4 regions of the Undibacterium sp. 14-3-2 genome follow, and region 2 is predicted to be linked to each of the others. Evidence: predicted binding sites of a transcription regulator. Region 2 holds the regulator's gene; each other region holds the start of a gene.

Region 1 (5,107 bases), on a different contig from region 2:
GGGTTGTTCTGACGAATCGCATTTGCCAGCGCGATTTTGTAATGTTCGTCAAAAAAACGACGGTTGTAGATGCCGGTCAGGCTGTCGGTAGTGGCTTCTTTTTTGAGTATCTCAGAATGGGTACGCAGAATTTTTTCGCGTTTGATCGATGCACTGGAATCAGAAATCTGTACCAGACACCAGCGCTCACCTTCGACGCTGAGCGGCGTCAGAGTGATGGACTGATGCAGACGCTTTTTCTCTCCGGCTTCATCGGCTTGCTCGAACAAGGCCAGCGGGAAACGGTGCAGGGCGTTTGATAACACGACCGGTAAGCCGTAATTCAGCGTGTTGCCGAGTGCAGTTAAAAAAGCACGTGTCGGCGCGTCTTCAAACGCCGCATTGATATGCAGTCCTTGCGCTTCGTCGGCACTGATGCCGCTGTGTTTTTCAACCCAGCCATTCCAGAGCACAACGTGTTGTTTTGCATTAACGACGATCAAACCCAAATTGATGGTCTTTAAAATTTCCACTGTTGCTGAGGGCGACAGCGGTAATACATCCGACATCAAATTTCTCCCAGATATCGTTCTATCTGAATGATCAGACTTTCAAGGGAAGTTGAACTTAACAAAAAGATCAAGTGGCCCTCGGAACGGCGTTTTTCGATCGCCAGATCAATGTGCAACAGTAAGACGTAAGGCTGTTTTTCGTCATCACTGACACGCCGGAATATTTCTTCGGTGGTGGCGACGGTGTAGTCAGGCAGTGAGCAGTCGAGCGGGATGTTGAGCATATCTGCCATGGCAGACAGGCAGGCGTTCAGGATGATATTGCCGAGTTCGCACATTGCTTCCTGCTCAAATTCGGCAAGGTCTTCCAGACTGATCTGCGAGCCCATCATATCGCGCACGATTTCGAGCGCATGTTCTTCGGTGAATAATAGTAAGGCTTCGGCCTGAAACGAACCGCTGAAGGTCTGGTGGACAGTGCCAAAACGATTGCTTTCAAGTGAGATGGCCGACAAATCGATCTCAGAGGATTTACGGATCTCTACCGAAGGAACAGACAGCAGAACTTCGTCACCAACGATTTCAGACAGGCTGGCCGCTGCTCTGCCGGCGCCGACATTGAAGACTTCGCTTAATGCATCGAGATGAAGTTCGCTCAGAGTGTTCATTATTCGCTCATGAAGTGATGGATAACGATCGCAATGGATTTTTCTGTGACTGGTTTTGCTACAAAAATAGCGCCGAGTGCATGCGCCCGTGTTTGCATGGTGTCTTGTACGTTTGCTGAGAAAATGGCGATACGCATGTGTGGATGGGCTTGCAATATCTGTTCTGCTGCATCGGTTCCCAGCATGCCTGGCATATTGATGTCCATGGTACAGAAATCCGGCGCATGTTGCTCTACCATTTTGATCGCTTCCTCGCCTGAGGCTGCTTCAATAAATTCCCATTCAGGCTGAACTGCTTTCACGTGGGCGCGGATAACCATGCGCGAGACTTTACTATCATCAACAATAAGTAATTTTTTCATATTTCACCGTTGCAATTCGGCAGTGAGGGGGATATCGGAAATTGGGGCTCATTTTACCTTACAGACTGATGATTTTCATCGCCTGATTTGTCGTTAATTTGTAGTTGCTTTAATTTTCGCCAAAGCGTTGTCCTGCTGATGCCAAGATGGGCGGCAACGGCGTCCCGCTGATAACCGAAACGCTGCATGATTTCTTCCAGCGTTTCCTGGTTGGCAGCCCGCATACCCGGTAACTGCTCTTCTACCTGAGGGATCTGATGGATGACTTTTGTCGTTTCGTTCGTCGTGATTTTGTCTGATAATTCCGGCAAGATTTTGCTGACAAACGCCGGACTCAGCGCCTGCAATGGCTCTGCGGCGAGAAATAGTGCCAGCCTTTCCATCATGTTGCGCATTTCTCTGACGTTGCCGGGCCATGGGTAAGTTTCAAATAAGCCGGTGCAACTGCTGATTTCCGCATGCAGATTCGGATGAGGGCGAGCACCCATCGCCGCCAGTGCATGTTTCAGACTCCATTCGGCCAGTGGCATGATGTCGACATGTCGCTCGCGCAGCGGTGGCAATTGCAGACGCAACACCGCAAGCCTGTAAAACAGGTCTGAGCGGAATTTTCCTTCTCTGATTCTGGCTTCCAGATCGCAATGCGTGGCGCTGACGATGCGCACATCAACCGCCACCGGCCGTACGCCGCCGACCCTGACGATTTCGCGCTCTTCCAGAACGCGCAGCAGACGGGTTTGCAGGTTCAGCGGCATTTCGCCGATTTCATCCAGAAATAAGGTGCCGCGATTGGCGGCTTCGAATAAGCCCGCATGACCGCCACGGCGCGCACCGGTGAATGCGCCTTCGTCATAACCGAATAATTCCGATTCCAGCAGCGATTCCGCAATCGCACCGCAATTGACAGCAACAAAAGGCTGCCGTGCCCGTGGGCTTTCGCTGTGAATGGCCTGCGCAGCCAGTTCTTTACCGGTGCCGGTTTCGCCCTGCAGTAACACCGTGGCGGGGGAACGCGCAAATAAGGTGATCGCGCGGCGGGTATTTTCCATGATTGCCGACTCACCGCGCAGGTCATTGATCCCGTGCTTGGTACGTAAGGCGTCTGCGGCCGGATGATGGCGGCCGCGTTGTGATTCCAGGCGTGTCAGCCGGGCAATTTCGAGCGCGTCGTCAAATGCCTGACGAATTGAGGTGGCGGAGTACATAAAAATACCGGTCAGACCTGCCTCGACTGCCAGATCGGTAATCAGGCCGGCACCGACGATCGCCTGAATACCGCTGGCCTTGAGTTCGCTGATCTGCGCTCTGGCATCTTCTTCAGTCACGTAGGTGCGTTGTTCTATTTTGAAGCCAAAAGTATTTTTAAAATCAGCCAGTTCGGGCATGGTTTCCTGATAGGTGATCAGACCAATTTCTTTGGATACCTTGCGCGCCCGCGCCAGTGCCTGCATGACGTCAAAGCCGCTGGCCTTGGCGGTGACAACCGGAATCGGCAGGCGGCTTTTCAGATACGCGGCATTCGAGCCAGCCGCAACGACCGCGTCGCAGCGTTCGGTTTGCAGGCGTTCGCGGATGTGCTGTACCGCTTCCTCAAAACCCATATTGAGCGGAACGATATCGGCATTGGCATCGTATTCCACCATGATGTCGCGGAACATATCGAATAGGCGGGAAATCGATACCGTCCAGATCACGGGTTTGTCTTGTGTTTCACGCGGCGGCAATGGCGGTTGTTTCATATTTGTTTCAATCCTGAAAAATGTGTTTCATTTTTCGTTTTATGAAACATCATTATGAAACATTTTATGCTTAATGTGCAATTGATTATTCTTAATCTGCGCTGTTTAAGTCCTTGATTTTTAACATTCCCGGTCTAAGCTGTTGCGATGCCGGCTGGTGCTGGCATGTTGATTGCAATAGACGCTGGCAACTTCATTAACCTGAAAGACATCAACGATATGAGCAACTACTCCGCAGGTGCGGCCTTCCGTAAGGCGATGCAAGAAGAATCCCCGTTACAAGTGGTCGGCGCGATCAACGCGAACCACGCTTTGTTGGCCAAACGCGCTGGCTTCAAGGCTATTTATCTCTCTGGTGGCGGCGTCGCTGCCGGTTCTCTGGGGTTGCCAGATCTGGGTATTTCCAATCTGGACGACGTGCTGACCGATGTCCGCCGTATTACTGACGTGTGCGACCTGCCTTTGCTGGTGGACGTGGATACCGGTTTCGGTTCATCTGCGTTCAACGTGGCACGTACAGTCAAATCGATGATCAAATTCGGCGCTGCGGCGATGCATATTGAAGATCAGGTCGGCGCCAAGCGTTGCGGCCATCGTCCGAACAAAGAAATCGTCACCAAGCAGGAAATGGTCGATCGTATCAAAGCGGCAGTCGATGCGCGTACTGATGAAAATTTCGTGATTATGGCGCGTACCGATGCGCTCGCCGTCGAAGGTCTGGAAGCCGCGATTGATCGCGCTCAGGCGTGTGTTGAAGCGGGTGCCGACATGATTTTCCCGGAAGCGATCACCGAACTGGCGATGTACAAACAATTCGCTAACGCGGTCAAAGTACCGATTCTGGCAAACATCACAGAATTCGGTGCGACACCGTTATATACCGTCGAAGAACTGGCCGCAGTGGATGTCGGTCTCGTGTTGTATCCATTGTCCGCATTCCGCGCGATGAACAAAGCTGCAGAAAACGTGTACACCGCGATTCGCCGCGACGGCTCGCAAAAGAACGTGGTCGATACCATGCAGACACGGATGGAATTATACGAACGCATCAACTATCACGATTTTGAGCAAAAACTGGATGCCTTGTTTGCGCAGCAAAAGAACAAATAATTCCTTATTTTTTACCGGATTCCATTCATTTTAAAACCGTATAAAAACACATACTCCCCCTGTTTTTTTAAATAATCGCCTTATCCTCAGCAGATTCATTGGGCGTTAAAAAATACTGGGGGGAGTATCTAATTATCTCAGGAGAGCACCATGACCGAAGCAGTTCCTTTCAAACCAAAGAAATCCGTTGCCTTGTCTGGCGTAACTGCGGGTAATACCGCTTTGTGTACCGTGGGTAAAACCGGTAACGACCTGCATTACCGTGGTTACGATATTCTCGACGTGGCCGATGCCTGCGAGTTTGAAGAAATCGCCCATTTGCTGGTGCACGGCAAATTGCCGACGGTCGCCGAATTGCATGCCTACAAAGCGAAACTGAAAGCATTGCGCGGCTTGCCTGCGAATGTCAAAGCAGCGCTTGAGTGGCTGCCAGCATCGTCGCATCCTATGGACGTGATGCGTACCGGTGTTTCCGCACTGGGTTGCGTTTTGCCAGAAAAAGATGACCACAACACACCGGGCGCACGTGATATCGCTGATCGCCTGATGGCGTCACTAGGTTCCATGCTGCTGTACTGGTACCACTACAGCCACAACGGCAAACGCATAGAAACCGAAACCGACGACGAATCGATCGGCGGCCATTTCCTGCACTTGTTGCATGGCCAAAAGCCAAGCAAGCTGTGGGAAAAAGCCATGCATACCTCACTGATTCTGTATGCAGAACATGAATTCAA
Region 2 (5,107 bases):
GCAAATGCTGGCAATGGCGCGCGCCGTCATGCTGAATCCGGAAGTGATTTTGCTGGATGAACCATCGATGGGGCTTGCGCCGATCCTGGTGGATGAAGTGTTTCGTATCATCCAGCGACTCAAGCAGGAAGGCCGCACCATGTTATTGGTTGAGCAGTTTGCCGCCGCCGCACTTGCTGTTGCTGATTACGGTTACGTCTTGGAAAATGGCCGCATCTCGGTGCATGGTCCAGCCGATAAATTGCAAAATGATCCGGCAGTGAAAGCGGCGTATCTGGGTGGCGGCTCACATCATTAAATGAAGTAAGTCAAAAATGAAATTGAAAGAGGGGGAGTTCATATACTCCCCCTCTTTTTTTATAAAATCGGTCTATTGTCATCAGAAAATAAGGGAGGTTTACATATACTGGGGGGAGTATATTTTATGCTCAGAATGGTATTTCCTGATACTTCGTTGCAGGATGTGTCGTGATCTGATACTAAACACGGATGCGATAAAAATACCGCCACATTTTTTAAGCAGCGTTCCATGAAAAAGCGCCCATCACTTTATTGCGTGATGGGCGCTGTTGTGATGATGCCGGAAAAAACGTGCTGGCAAATCTGTCAGTAAATCTGTCAGTGAAATTGCTCAGAAACCTGTCCGCTATTAACCCTGCAAATGCCGCAGCGGATGTGCGTGTCCCGGCCACACTTCGGTAAAAAATTGATCAACTTGTTCCTGACTCACATCGCGCAGATGCGCGGGCGACCATTGCGGCATATTGTCTTTATCGACCACTAAGGCTCGCACGCCTTCCAGCACTTCTCCGTGCTTGAAACAATGACGCACCATGGTGCGCTCCATGCGCAGACAGTCAGACACATTCTGACCTGCACCGCGCCGTAGTTGTTCGAGAGTGACGCACATCAGTAAAGGCGAACGCTTCTCCATCGTGACCAGCGTTTGTTGGGCAAATGCATCGCTGTTGTTGCTTAATTTTTCTGCGATGGCCAGCACGTTGTTGCCACTGAAAAACTGATCAATCAAGGCGCGCTGGCCGGCAAGTTTGCTGCTGGCCGGATTGGCCTGCGACACAAATGGCGCAGCAAATTCACGGATCGCCAGCCGTATATCCTGCGCGTTGCTGGTCTCCAGCATGGACAGTAATGCCGGTAACTCGGACGTCGGAATATAGACGTCGGCGAGGCCTGCATACAAGGCATCTGCGGCGGCGATGATGTCGCCAGTCAGACCGAGATAAGTACCGATTTCCCCCGGTGTTCGCGACAGGAAATAACTGCCGCCTACATCGGGAAATAAACCGATGTTCACTTCCGGCATCGCCATTTTGGTACGCTCGGTCACGATGCGCAGACGGCAATTTTCACCTGCTTGCGCAATGCCCATACCGCCACCCATCACCACACCATTCATCAACGCGATGTAGGGTTTGGGGTAAAAATGTATCAAATGATTTAACGCATATTCTTCGGTAAAAAAATCTTCAAGCAGGGCGCTGTCACCGCTCGGTGTGGCGGTGCCGACATCATAAAAAAAACGGATATCGCCGCCAGCGCAAAATGCTTTTTCACTACTGCTGTGAATGAATACTGCACGGATCGTTGTATCGTCTCGCCATGCCAATAAAGTGGCGGTGAGTGCGCGCACCATCTCCAGTGATAAGGAGTTCAATGCTTTGGGACGGTCGAGAGTGATGTAGCCGATCTGATTTTTAACCGAGGTGATTACGTATTCGCTCATGTAGATACCATTAACATAGTCGTGACAGGGCATTCATTTTATTCCTGTTTGCACATCGTCAGTACGACAAAAATAACAAAAAACAGATAACAAAAAAGGACGCTATTGGCGTCCTTGTTTTGGAGTCCCGTTAAGCGCGGGGTTGGCGATTATGCCGATGCAGGATCGGGGATATGTTTGATCGCATCGCGATCGTGACCCTGGACTTTATCTTTATGTTTTATCACCTGACGATCCAGTTTATCAATCAGTGTGTCAATGGCTGCGTACAAATCATGCGCCAGACTTTCAACATGAATATCTTTACCGCTGATATGCAGGTCAATGTCGGCTTTGTGCCGTTTCTCTTTTTCGCTCAGTTTGTCGACGGTCAGCGTGACGGTAATGTCAATGACCTGATCAAAGTGGCGCCGGATGCGTTCCAGCTTGGTATGTACATATTCACGAATGGCAGGAGTGACTTCGACGTGATGTCCACTGATGGTGAGATTCATACTGTGCTCCTATAGTGATATTACTTGCTATTAACGATAAGCTCATTTCGTTTTTACTGCGTTGAGCTAAATCATATATAGCAATTCAAACCGTGATTACAAGGACGTCTTACAAAGATTTACGCAAACTCACTGGCGGAATTTTCAGGGCTTCACGGTATTTGGCAACGGTCCGTCGGGCTATTACCATGCCCTGTTCGCCCAGCATGTCTGCAATTTTGCTATCAGAGAGTGGGCTTTTCTGGTCTTCTGCTCCTATCAACTGCTTGATGAGTGCACGTATCGCGGTGGAAGATGCTTCACCCCCTGTTTCCGTCGCGACATGGCTGCCGAAAAAATATTTCAACTCAAACATACCATGCGGGGTCAGCATGTATTTCTGGGTCGTTACACGAGAAATAGTGCTCTCGTGTAGACCTAGTGTATCAGCTATTTCGCGCAAAACAAGGGGGCGCATCGCGACTGCACCATGCGTAAAAAAGTTACGTTGTCTTTCAACTATCGCTTGCGATACACGCAAAATAGTATCGAAACGCTGACGCATATTTTTGATCAGCCAGCGTGCTTCCTGTAACTGCGTTCCCAGTCCTGCTTCGCCACGGTTTTGCCGCATGATATTGGCGTACATACTACTGACGCGCAGTTTCGGCATCACATCCTGATTCAGTAAAACCTGCCAGCCATTACCACTTTTTTTGACGATCACATCAGGCACTGCATAGTCCGAACTGCTGGTGGCAAATGTGATGCCGGGACGTGGTTCACACTGTCGTATGACTGCTTGTGCCTCACGTAAATCTTCGTCATCGCAGCCGAATATTTTTTTTAATTTAGTGAAGTCTCGCTGTGCAAATAAAGTCAGCTGAGTCTCCACCACGGCCAGTGCAAGACGACGTGTGACAAAAGGAATTTTTGGCAGACGCCTGATCTGTAGCGCCAGACATTCTGATAAATTTCTGGCACCGACGCCGGGCGGATCGAAACTCTGCAGCATCTTCAGCGCAAACGACAATTCATCTTCTTCAATTAACAATTCTATCGGCAGACCGGCATGAATTTCTTCCAGACTTTCTGTCAGATAGCCGTTGTCATCCAGTGTGTCGATGATCAGTTCCAGCAACGCACGATCACGCGGTTCCCTGAGCGTCAGACGCATCTGTTCGAGCAAGTATTCGCGTAAGCTGATGTGCGCCGCTTCCAGTTGCGGACGTCCCTCATCTTCGTCGCTGTTAGATGCACCGGAAGGCGCGTCGTTAAAACTCCATTCTTCCTCATTGGCGCTGACGCTGTCGTTGACTGGCACATCGGCGTCGGCCGTCGTTTCTTGCGGCGTATTGTTGTCAGCCTGAGCGGCGCTTTCCATGCCTGCATCCGGTGTCGTACTTGTGTTATTGATCGCACCGTCCGCCAGTAAGCGAACCGCATTATCCATAGGATCGTCGACACGCTCCAGCATAGGATTTTCTATCAGCAGTGTTTCCAGCTCCTGATGCAGTTCCAGCGTTGACAGTTGCAACAGCCGTATTGATTGCTGCAGTTGAGGCGTCAGTGCAAGATGCTGTGAAGTACGTAGTTGCAGGCTTTGTTTCATAAGGCGTCCCGTTACATCCGGAAATGTTCTCCGAGATAGACGCGTCGCACGGACTCATTCTGAATGATATCGTCGGGTTTGCCGCTGGCTAATACCGAGCCTTGATTGATGATGTAGGCGTGGTCACAAATGCCCAGTGTCTCACGCACATTATGATCTGTGATTAACACGCCGATGCCGCGTTCTTTGAGGAAGCGGACAATCCGTTGAATCTCAATGACTGCGATAGGATCAACACCGGCAAAAGGTTCATCGAGCAGAACAAAGCGCGGGTTCGTCGCGAGTGCGCGCGCAATCTCAACCCGGCGTCGTTCACCGCCCGATAAAGCAAGCGCCTGACTGTCACGGATTTTTTCTATCTGCAGATCGGTCAGCAAACTATCCAGACGTTGCCGGATTTTTTTCTCAGACAAAAATTTTCCTTCTTTGTCTCTTTGCAGTTCGAGCACGGCGCGGATATTTTCTTCCACCGTCAACTTGCGAAACACCGATGCTTCCTGCGGCAGATACGACAGACCGAGTACGGCGCGCTGATGTATCGGTAAATCAGAAACGTTCGTATCGTCGATATTGATTTCACCGGAATCCGAAGGCACGAGTCCGACGATCATGTAAAAAGAGGTGGTTTTACCTGCACCGTTCGGCCCTAACAAACCGACGACTTCACCGCTTCTCACCAACAGCGAGACATCACGCACCACTTGTCGTGCGCCATAGCGTTTTTGCAGACCTTTGACGGTCAGCGTACTGTCTTTTGATGCCATCTTAATTTGCCTGTTTTTCAGTTCTTGGTTGTATCGTGGTTTTGATGCGACCGCCACCTGAAACTGACTGACCTGAGCTGGAATTGACGCCAACAAAGACATCGTTTTTACTGTCGTAAGAGAGGAATTCACCTTCTTGCTGCTGAGTGACTTTGCTGCCATCAAGATAGCGTATCTGCGCTTTGGACAGAAATTTTACAAACTCAGTTTTTTCATCGTATTCGGCTTTTTCTGATTCGCCTTCGACCCACAGATCAGGACCGCCATCGCGTTTTTGGCGAAAGCTGATTTTTGCACCGGGTTTGGCAGTCAGTACCACGTGCTGGAATTCATCCGCACTTTTTGTCACGACGGCTTTTTCAGCTTTGACTTTCAGCGTACCGCGTACTACCACGACATCGCCTGAAAATGTACTGACATTGGTTTTACCATTATTTAAAAACTGATCTGCTTCTATCGTCATTTCTTTGAGACTGTCTGCTTTTTCAGCATGAACGCCGGACGCTGACAGCAA
Region 3 (5,107 bases), 160 kb from region 2:
CCAGATTGATGCTGAATTACACTTGGCCGATGCAGCGCCGGAATTGCTGGCCGTCGGCAACGTCAATGGTGGCAGCGTGCATGCAACTGTGAAATCTGGCGGGATGCGCTTGAGCGGAGACGTGAAAGTCGGGCAACGTTGTTTTAGCCTTAGCGATGGATGCGGCAGTGTCGATCACAGCAATGGTTTTCTGGCGCGGGAAACGCGCTGGCTGTGGGCGTCGGCACATAGTCTGGATATGGGATTTAATCTGCAATCCGGTTATTTCGGCGATCAGGAAAATGCTTTGTGGCTGGACGGACAACTGATTTCTCTGAGCAGCGCGCACTTTGAATACGACCCGGCGAACGTACTGGTACCGTGGCATATCCACACCAGTGATGGCTTACTGGATTTGTATTTCCAACCGGAAGGCGTGCGCAGTGAAAACAAGAATTTGTTGATCGCTGCGAGTCGTTATCAACAACCGGTGGGCAGCTTCAGCGGCTGGGTAAAGGCGCATGCAGATGCCAGCCCACGGCCTGTCAGCAAGCTGGCCGGGGTGACGGAGGATCATTTTGCGCGTTGGTAAGTTGTCTTGATTACAGTCAATACAGAGCTGGCGTCTGCCCTGATTTGTGCCATTCACGCGGGTTGATGCTGAGGTAAACGGGTTTTCTGCCAAAAGTTTGATCTGTCCGGTATGACGCTGACATTCTTCATGCTACAAGACAGTTTTACTTACTTATCTTCATTTTTGCCATGTTAACCCTCACGCTCAGTGAATTTACTCTCGACGATTTTTTAGCTAATTACTGGCAGCAAAAACCGGTACTGATACGTCAGGGCTTTCCGGCATTCAGTGATCTGATTTCACCGAATGAGCTGGCGGGGCTGGCATGTGAATCGCAGATAGATTCTCGTCTGATTTATAAACAATCAGGAAAATGGCAAGCCGAAAATGGCCCGTTTGAAAGCTACGAACATCTTGGTGAACGCGATTGGACGCTGGTGGTACAGGCCGTTGATCACTGGTCGCCGGAAGTCGCCAGTCTGGTACGGGCATTTTCTTTCATTCCGAAATGGCGGCTCGATGATGTGATGATCAGCTTTGCCGCGCCGAGCGGCGGTGTCGGGCCGCACATCGATTTGTATGACGTGTTTATCTGTCAGGGCTCAGGCAGCCGTCGCTGGCGCGTTGGTGATCGGGGTAACCATCGTCAATTCGCTGCTCACGCCGCCTTATTGCATACCGATCCTTTCGAGCCCATTATCGACGCTGTGCTGACTGCGGGTGACATTCTTTATATCCCACCCGGCTTTCCGCATGATGGCGTATCACTTGAGAGTTCCATGAGTTTTTCAGTGGGCTTTCGCAGCAAATCAGCCAGCGATATGCTGAGTGGATTGGCGGACTACCTGATAGATAATGAACTCGGTGGCACCCTGATCAGTGATCCGCAACGTCGTATGCATCAGCATCAGGGGCATATTAATGCCGGTGATTTTGCGCTGATCAAACAGCAAATGCAGACGATACTGAATGATGACGAAATCATGATGAATTTTGTCGGCTGCCATTTATCAAAAACCAAATGTGAACTCGATTTACAGGCGCTGGATTTTCCTATCAATGAAACCGAGTTACGCAAGAATTTGCAGCAAACCGATCTGATTCGCACCGGTGGCTTGCGTTGCTTCTATCTTGACGACAGCATTAGTCAGGGTATTTGCTATGTCAACGGCGAACGGTATGAATTCGGTGCAGACTGCAGTGCGACTGTGCTGGCGCTGTGCGATGAAGACAATCTCAGTCTGGCGGCATTGGAACAAGGTTTGCAGCACGCTGCTTTCGTCAAAGCGCTGACGCAATGGGTGAATGACGGTTATTGGTATTTCTGAATGGCGCGTTGATCCACAAATCAGGAAATAGCTTGATTTTCAAAATTAAATCTCAGTATTGATGCGGACATCAGCCATATTCGGGCCTGTAAGCGGCATCAATACTGAGACAATCAGCGTAGTCTGCCGATGTAGGTCTGATCGACGATGGAGTTCTGGTCGAGTGCCGGTAATTTTGTCGGGTCAGCAGATGTGACTGCGGCGGCGACCAGATTTGCCGATACGGCAGGTGTTGCTGCCACTGGCGTTTTGGGGCGTATTTTTAAACCTTCGAGTTTCTTGATCAGCGGTGTCGGTTCGGTAGCGACAAACAGACCATGTTCGCCAAAATAAATTTCTTCCAGCTTGAGGCAGATGTCATGCAGGTCGGTGTTTGGTAATTCCAAAGCCAGATCGAGAATATAGCGGCAATAAACAGGGTCGATGCGCATGTATTCGATATCGATCACCCTCTCATTCTGGCGCCGCAAAATGACATGCATACGCGCCATCAGAGAGAATGCGAGGTTGTCAGACATAACTGCGCTCATAATACATGCTCCCCATGTAGTTCCAGATCGAGACCTTCTCTTTCCTGTTCCGGTGTCACACGCAAGCCAGTGAGCAGACGCACAATACCAAGAATCACCGTTGTCATGGCACCCGAATAAATGATCGTGACTGCTACCCCAAATGCCTGATTGCTCAGACTGCCTTCGACACCGCCAATACTTTTGAGTGCAAACACGCCCGTGAGCAGCGCACCAACAATGCCGCCTATCGCATGCACGCCGAACACATCCAGAGAGTCATCGTAGCGACCCATTGCTTTGAGCGACGTTGCACCCCAATAGCAAGCAACACCGGCCACCGCGCCGATCACGAATGCCCCGGTCACATCGACAAAACCTGAGGCAGGAGTAATCGCGACCAGGCCAGCAACAGCGCCGGAAACAATGCCAAGGACAGATGGCTTACCACGGCGCAGCCACTCTACGCACATCCAGGCCATGGCAGACACTGCGGCTGCCAATTGCGTCACCAGCATCGCGTAACCTGCACGTCCATCTGCTGCGCCAGCAGAGCCGGCATTAAAGCCGAACCAGCCTACCCATAACAACGCTGCGCCGATGACTGTCAGTACCAGATTATGAGGTGGCATCGGTTCTTTACCGAAACCACTGCGCGGGCCGATGATCAGCGCTGCGACCAGTCCTGATACACCGGCATTAATATGGACAACCGTACCACCGGCAAAATCGAGCACGCCACGCGCTGCCAGCCAGCCCGTCGGTTCCCACACCCAGTGAGCTACAGGAACATAGACGATCAGTGACCAGAGCGTGATGAACAACAGAAAAGCAGAAAATTTCATTCTTTCAGCAAAGGCACCGGTAATCAGGGCTGGCGTGATGATCGCAAAGGTCATCTGAAACATCATGAACACACTTTCCGGTATCGTCGTGGCGATATGGTGCACTGTCAGCTGACCAGCATCTTTCAGAAATACCATGCCGTGCAACAGCAGCCGGTCAAGGCTACCCAGATACGGCGTGGCTGGCGTGAATACCAGGCTGTAACCGAGAACGACCCAGATAATCGTGACGATACAGGTGGTGGTGACGCTATGAGCGACGGTTGCCAGCGCATTTTTTTTGCGGACCATGCCGGCATAAAACAAAGCCAGACCTGGAATGGTCATCAGCAGTACCAGCGCCGTTGACGTCAGCATCCAGGCGGTATCCCCTGCGCTGATGGTCGTTGCATTGACGAGCGTCGGCATTGTCATCGGTGCCGGTGGTAAGGATGCTGTTACTGCCGTCGTTGGCTTTACCAATGGTACTGAGGGGATGGTGATTTCAGTGCTGCTGCCAGATGCAGGGGCCGGATCGTCGGTCTGTCCGGAGGCTGGTGCTGAGCCCAGACAAAACAGCAACCCGAACAGTATGAAAGGTGTTGACAGAGAACGTATTTTCATCAGAGATCCTTAGTCTAAAATCATCGTGAATTGCCATTACCGTGTGTGCAGTGCAGCATAATTCATGCCATATAGCTATTGTTGCGGCTGCGCAGGAGGATAGACTTGGATCGGTGTGAGAAGGGGCGGTGATTGGGCTTAGCTAGTCGATACGGATTTTTGTTGGCGTGTTTTTGCACCAAATCAAGACAAGTTGGGAATAAAACGGCGCATCTTCATATTGGCTGGATAGTACTTATAAAAAACGCCAGTGCTCTTCTGACTATGACGTCAGGAGAGCACTGGCGTTTAGCGTTGAATCAGGCTTACTTATTCAGGCTGTGCGTCAGGTAAGGTGATCTTGTTATCGGTACTGAACTGGTAATCACGGAACACATGTTCGGCACTGAGGATCTGGTAAGTACCATCCGGCAATTTGCGCGTGGTGTCTTTGAGGCGATACGTGGTCTGACCGCAAGTCCAGCAATTGAAGTTACGCATGTGGGTGCACAGGCAGGTCTTGTCCATAACCGAGATTTTTTTTGCATCAGGGTGTAGCGCCACTTCGCGGTTGTACGAAGTGATGTAAGCACAATTTCCGTTCGCATCCAGCAGATAGCCGTAGGACTCACAACCTGGACGAATGCCATCGCCAATCGCTGGCGTATTTTTCAGCATGCGCATAGGGTAGCCGGTCGGCGAAATATGATTGACTTCAATATCATCTTCGCTGGCTTTGAAGTATTCCTGTTTGACACTATCCGGCAAACCGCATTCTTTCGTCACTGTGAAACGGGTTGCCACCTGTACGCCGGAGGCACCGTTTTCGAGGAAAGAAACCGCATCGCTGCCAGTGAAAATGCCGCCCGCCGCAATGATAGGAATATCCAGTTGTTCTGCTTTCAGATACTCAGACACCTCGGTCACAATCGTCTGTAAATCGAATGTGGCCCAGTCATCACCGAAACCCAGATGACCACCCGCCAACGGGCCTTCGACGATCACGTAGTCAGGCAGACGGTTTAATTTTGCATTCTTACGCAGAAATAATTGCAGCGCGCGGACTGACGAGACGATGATGCCAAGCTTGGCTTCACGGAAACGCGGGTGATCCGCCATCAGACCGAAGGAACTCAGATGCAGACCAGCGCTCAGCGTGATGCCATCAATGCCGCCATCCAGTGCTGCTTCCAGACGCACTTTCAGCGTTTCACGCGGGCCGTTCATGGTCAGTTTTTCCATGCAGTTCACAAAGATCATGCCCGAGCCTTGCTTGGCTTCCATGGTGCG
Region 4 (5,107 bases), 320 kb from region 2:
TTGCTGATTATCTCTGCGCAAAACTGGATTCAGCGTGGTATACGAAATTGGGTTTCCAATCGATTCATTTGTCGCGCTGGATCTCAGATGCCATTCATTTAGCAAATCGTCAGGTCGTGCAGACTTCGCAGGAAAATCCGGAATGTTTTGGTATGGGAACAACAGTGGTTGTAGCATGTTGTACTCAAGATAAAATTTTATTTGCGCATGTTGGCGATTCCAGGGCATATCGCTATCGTAATCATGCGCTTGTAAGAATGACGGAAGATCATTCCGTGCTCCAGGAACAAATTAACGCTGGCTTAATTTCAGAATCGCAGGCTCGGTTTTCAACGATCAAAAATTTGATTACGCGTGCGGTAGGAACCCAGGAGAATATTGAGGTAGACCTGAGTGTGCATCAGGCAGATGAGACCGATGTGTATATGCTCTGTTCTGACGGATTGACTGACTTGCTTGCTGACGATCAGATACAGGACATATTGCGGCAGTACGAAGGTAATTTACAGGCGTGTTGCAGGACATTAATTGATTGCGCAAATGAGGCCGGGGGCTTTGATAACACTTCTGTTGTTTTGTTTAAATTAAAGGCGGTATCAGGTCCGTCGTGGGTGAAAAAATTGCTATTCCGGTAATTTTTGAAAATTGAATGAGTGAGAGATGATTTATGGCGAAAATAATCGTCACCTTTAATGGATTGGTGCAGCAAGAGGTTAGTATTAACAAGTCCCGCATTACGATAGGCCGGCGCATTGGGAACGATATAGTCATTGACCACCTGACTGTCAGTGGTCAACACGCGGCGATCGATACTACGTCAAACGGTTCTTTCGTTCTCGATTTAGGTAGTACCAATGGCACGTTGGTCAACAATCAGCCAGTCAAAAAGCATTTACTCCAGCACGACGATGTCATTGATATCGGCAAGTACAAATTACGCTTTCAGGTAGAGAAGAGTGCGCAGGTCACGGCGGTCTCCTCTTCTGCTTTAGGGGTAGCGGCGACTCAGGCTCCGGCAAAAATAAAAGTGATCAATGGCGCTAATGCAGGTAGGGAATTGGTGTTGACAAAAGCGGTGACGACAGTGGGTAGCCCCGGAACGCAGGTTATTGCGATTGCAAGGCAAACGGACAGATATATTGTCCGCCATGTAGAGGGTAAAGAATTTCCGAAAGTGAATGGGCAACTGCTGTCAGATCAGCCACATACCTTACAGCATGGTGATGTGATTGATATCAGTGGCACTCACATGCAATTTAGTGTTTAACTATCGACAAGATAAATATTTTGACTTCGAATGCAAATGTGTGACAAACAATGTCAACTACTGACATGAAATGTCATGTCATTCTGACGTGTATGAGCCACACTAACGCTATTTTTATCTTGTGGCTTAACGTTAAATAGCTGGCACACAGTTTGCTGTAAGGTGAGCAGGGTCATCCTTTTTATTGTTATCCGGAGAACTATATGAAATCTATGAAATTGGTTAAAAAAGTACAACAAGGTTTTACTTTGATCGAATTGATGATCGTTGTGGCGATTATCGGTATTTTGGCTGCAGTAGCATTGCCTGCTTATAACGATTACACAACACGCGCTCAGGTTTCTGAAGCGGTTGAATTGCTTGGTGGTTTGAAAGGTCCTCTGGCTGCTTATGGTTACGAGAATAATGCTTGGCCTGGTTTGGTTGCTAAAGATCCAACGGCAACACAGATCGTTGCAACATTGACGGGTAAGTATTCCACTGTTGCTAACGCAGTTACAGGAGCTTTTCCTACTGGTTCAATCGCGGCGACGATGAGTGCTGGTCAGGCAAAAACATTGCTCGTAGGATTGAAAACAGCTGATGGCGGTCAAACTTGGGACTGCACCAAAGCAAATGGCGTTACTACAGTTGACATCAAGTGGTTGCCACAAGCATGTAAGTAATTTGATATGCGCTTCTGAGGCAATGTTCCTCGTGAAGCGTTTTTTTGAATCATTATCCGGAGAATTATATGAAATCTATGAAATTGGTTAAAAAAGTACAACAAGGTTTTACTTTGATTGAATTGATGATCGTTGTTGCGATTATCGGTATCTTGGCTGCAGTGGCTCTGCCTGCTTACAACGATTACACAACACGCGCTCAGGTTTCTGAAGCGGTTGAATTGCTTGGCGGTTTAAAAGGCCCTCTGGCTGCTTATGGTTACGAGAATAATGCTTGGCCGACTTTGGTCGCTAAAGATCCAACGGCAACACAAATCGTTGCAACATTGACAGGTAAGTATTCAACCGTTGATGCTGCAGTTACAGGAGCTTTTCCTACTGGTTCAATCGCGGCGACGATGAGTGCTGGTCAGGCAAAAACATTGCTCGTAGGATTGAAAACAGCTGATGGCGGTCAAACTTGGGACTGCACCAAAGCAAATGGCGTTACTACAGTTGACATCAAGTGGTTGCCACAAGCATGTAAGTAATTTATACCTTGCTGTGTAAAAAAGGGTGCTGTTTTCGGCACCTTTTTTTTTGAGTTGTTCCTTGCCGAGAGATTGCCATGTATAAACACTTGTTTCAAAGAGGATTTACTCTGATAGAGTTAATGATTGTTGTCGCGATTATTGGTATTTTGGCCGCAATAGCATTACCCTCATACCTCGATTACACCACTCGTGCACAAGTTTCTGAAGCGGTGGAGTTGCTTGGGGGCGTGAAGGGACCACTTGCCGTTTATGGTTATGAAAATAAGGAATGGCCGGGTTTAGTCGATACTTCACCCACGGCAACGCAAATTAATGTCGCTCTGGTGGGTAAATATTCAAAAATTGATAGTACCGTACAAGGAACTTATCCTGAAGGCAGCATCACTTCGGTGATGACTTATGGTCAGGCGGAAACTAAGAAATTAGTATTTAAAACCCCTGATGGTGGAAAAATCTGGGATTGCAGCAAGAATGCGGGCACCGATATTGAACTGAAGTGGCTTCCTCAGGCATGTAAATAAATCTTTGCAAATTGTGCTTGGTCTTTTTGCATCTGAACGAATTTTTTGTCGATGCGTATCACTATAAAATGGTTGGATTAGTTTAGAATTCAGGACTAAGAAAACGCTGTTGCCGTGACATCATAGTCACCAATCATTTTTCTTCATGTTTCAACTTAAGGCATTCCTAAAGAATGCTTTTTTTTATTGGCAGCTTGATTATGTCCGGACTTTTTTTTCGTTTGCGTGCATCAGGGATACATTTACTAGTATCTGCAATCATTGCCGGCATTGTTGCGGGTACCATTTTATTTTTGTGGTATCCAGGCCAATATGCTGACATTTGCAAAGGAATTCAGTTGATATGGCTGGTGATATCCGTTGATATCGTACTTGGCCCGCTGTTGACATTTGTCGCATTCAACCAAAAGAAGAAAAAATCAGAGTTGTTGCGTGATATCGCGGTGATTGGTATTTTACAAATTTCTGGCTTGATCTACGGGGCGCACATAGTCTATGTCGCCCGACCGGTTGCGATGGTTTTTGAGGGTTCTCAGTTTCGTATCGTGACAGCTAACGATGTCGATACAAATGAGCTGCCATTGGCACGGGAAGACATGCGTAGCTTGTCGCTGACAGGGCCGATTTTAATGGGCGTTCGCGATTATAAGGATGCTGTCGAAAAATCCGATGCTGCTTTGCGTGCTTTTTCTGGTTACGACATTGGTGCCAGACCATCTTTTTGGCAAGCTTATGCCGATTCTCAGGTGAAGGTGCTGAAGGTGGCCAGACCGGCTGATGTGCTGATTAAAAAATATCCGGAAAGTAAAATTGAGATAGAGCATCAACTGAACAATGTTGGTTACGCTGTCGCCAACGTGAAGTTTTTGCCAGTATTAAGCCGAGGCTCCGACTGGATTGTAGTTATTGATGCCAACACAGCTAAGCCTTTATTTTTTGTCCAGAAGGACGGATTTTTCTGATCCTCAACGTTTGAGAAGTAGTCAATTTGCCATTCTAAACAGAAGCGTTTTTTTCATAGGTCGGTTTTGTTAAATGATGATGTTCTCCGCGTGGTGATGGCGTCATGTCTGAATGGAATAGGAACTTGTTTCCACGTAAGCTAATGTCAAATAAAAATAATATAAATTTTGCGATTCTCGGACTGAGTATCGTTTTCTCTTACCTGCTGCCAATTCACGTTCATCCTTTACGTACGTTTTATCAAGATGCAATTGTTATTCTTGGTTTGTTGCTGGCTATCCTTAGCTTATCTTTGAATGGGCAATTGAAGCTACGATTCAATGGACTATCTTTGATTTGCATTGGGCTTGCGAGTTGTATTTTGTTCCAATTCATTTTGGAACATTCGCAAGCATTGGAAGATTTGTTTATTCCTTGCCTGTATTTGCTGTTACTTCCTTTTGCTTATTCTGTTGGGGCATCCTTGTCGACCGAACCCGAGCAGCAAGAAAAATTATGTCTGGCTTTTGCTTATGCCTACGTTCTAGGAGGGGCGATCTCCGTTGCTATGCAGATTGCGCAAATTTCCGGTTTGCATTTGGGCTCACTGGTGATGTTCATTCCTAACGTGGGTTCTTTCCCCAGGCCATACGCGAATGTTGCGCAACCAAATCAGTTAGCGCTTATGCTCTGTTTTGCTCTTGCGTCAACTTGGTTCTTATATCGAAAAATAAAAATTACCAAGACTGTTGCTATTGTCGCCGCAGTCACGTTGATCGTCGGTTTAGTGTTTACTCAGTCGAGAATCGGCTGGATTATTCTGCCCGTGTTTTGTTTCTATATCTGGAAGACCCAAACTGATGTAAATGAGCGACGTGCACCCGCGGCATTTTTTATATTATTGCTGATGGCTTATTTTCTGATGGTGTTTGGTTTGTCTCACATCATCGGTCATTTCGGTTTTTCCGGCGGCTCCGTGGCCGAACACGTTGGTGGCAGATCTGAGCGTATGGGTTTATGGGCGCAAGCCTGGTCAATTGCTGCTCATCACCTATGGTTTGGTGCCGGCTGGGGTGCTTTCGGCCCGGCGCAAGTGCAAATTGCCGCTGATTTTCCATCGTCCACTTATGCCGAACATGCACATAACATCGTGTTGAATTTCGCTGCTGAATTAGGCTG

The links. The regulator sigma-54, encoded in region 2, starts transcription at its own class of promoters, with help from an activator protein. The targets are predictions, from matches to a motif close to TGGCANGNAANCTGCTTT.
Region 1: a site for sigma-54 is predicted at 3,422-3,439, ahead of prpB (methylisocitrate lyase). Genes of this name have one in related genera too.
Region 3: a site for sigma-54 is predicted at 3,891-3,908, ahead of Undi14_RS02115 (ammonium transporter). Genes of this name have one in related genera too.
Region 4: a site for sigma-54 is predicted at 1,409-1,426, ahead of Undi14_RS18135 (pilin). Genes of this name have one in related genera too.

The regions. Positions count from the first base shown of each region.
Region 1 is NZ_JAENGS010000007.1:52,408-57,514, forward strand. Features, by position in the region: gene Undi14_RS15215 (GGDEF domain-containing protein) at 1-548, opposite strand, end outside; gene Undi14_RS15220 (chemotaxis protein CheC) at 548-1,159, opposite strand; gene Undi14_RS15225 (response regulator) at 1,159-1,521, opposite strand; gene prpR (propionate catabolism operon regulatory protein PrpR) at 1,575-3,260, opposite strand; gene prpB (methylisocitrate lyase) at 3,480-4,370, shown strand; gene prpC (2-methylcitrate synthase) at 4,521-5,107, shown strand, end outside.
Region 2 is NZ_JAENGS010000001.1:641,357-646,463, forward strand. Features, by position in the region: gene Undi14_RS02900 (ABC transporter ATP-binding protein) at 1-298, shown strand, start outside; gene Undi14_RS02905 (enoyl-CoA hydratase/isomerase family protein) at 650-1,744, opposite strand; gene hpf (ribosome hibernation-promoting factor, HPF/YfiA family) at 1,894-2,238, opposite strand; gene Undi14_RS02915 (RNA polymerase factor sigma-54) at 2,348-3,829, opposite strand; gene lptB (LPS export ABC transporter ATP-binding protein) at 3,841-4,593, opposite strand; gene lptA (lipopolysaccharide transport periplasmic protein LptA) at 4,595-5,107, opposite strand, start outside.
Region 3 is NZ_JAENGS010000001.1:481,528-486,634, forward strand. Features, by position in the region: gene Undi14_RS02100 (DUF2804 domain-containing protein) at 1-571, shown strand, start outside; gene Undi14_RS02105 (cupin domain-containing protein) at 742-1,881, shown strand; gene Undi14_RS02110 (hypothetical protein) at 1,995-2,399, opposite strand; gene Undi14_RS02115 (ammonium transporter) at 2,408-3,838, opposite strand; gene Undi14_RS02120 (nitronate monooxygenase) at 4,148-5,107, opposite strand, start outside.
Region 4 is NZ_JAENGS010000001.1:962,870-967,976, forward strand. Features, by position in the region: gene Undi14_RS04320 (Stp1/IreP family PP2C-type Ser/Thr phosphatase) at 1-635, shown strand, start outside; gene Undi14_RS04325 (FHA domain-containing protein) at 668-1,267, shown strand; gene Undi14_RS18135 (pilin) at 1,471-1,932, shown strand; gene Undi14_RS04335 (pilin) at 2,001-2,462, shown strand; gene Undi14_RS04340 (prepilin-type N-terminal cleavage/methylation domain-containing protein) at 2,540-2,986, shown strand; gene tfpZ (TfpX/TfpZ family type IV pilin accessory protein) at 3,160-3,948, shown strand; gene Undi14_RS04350 (PglL family O-oligosaccharyltransferase) at 4,311-5,107, shown strand, end outside.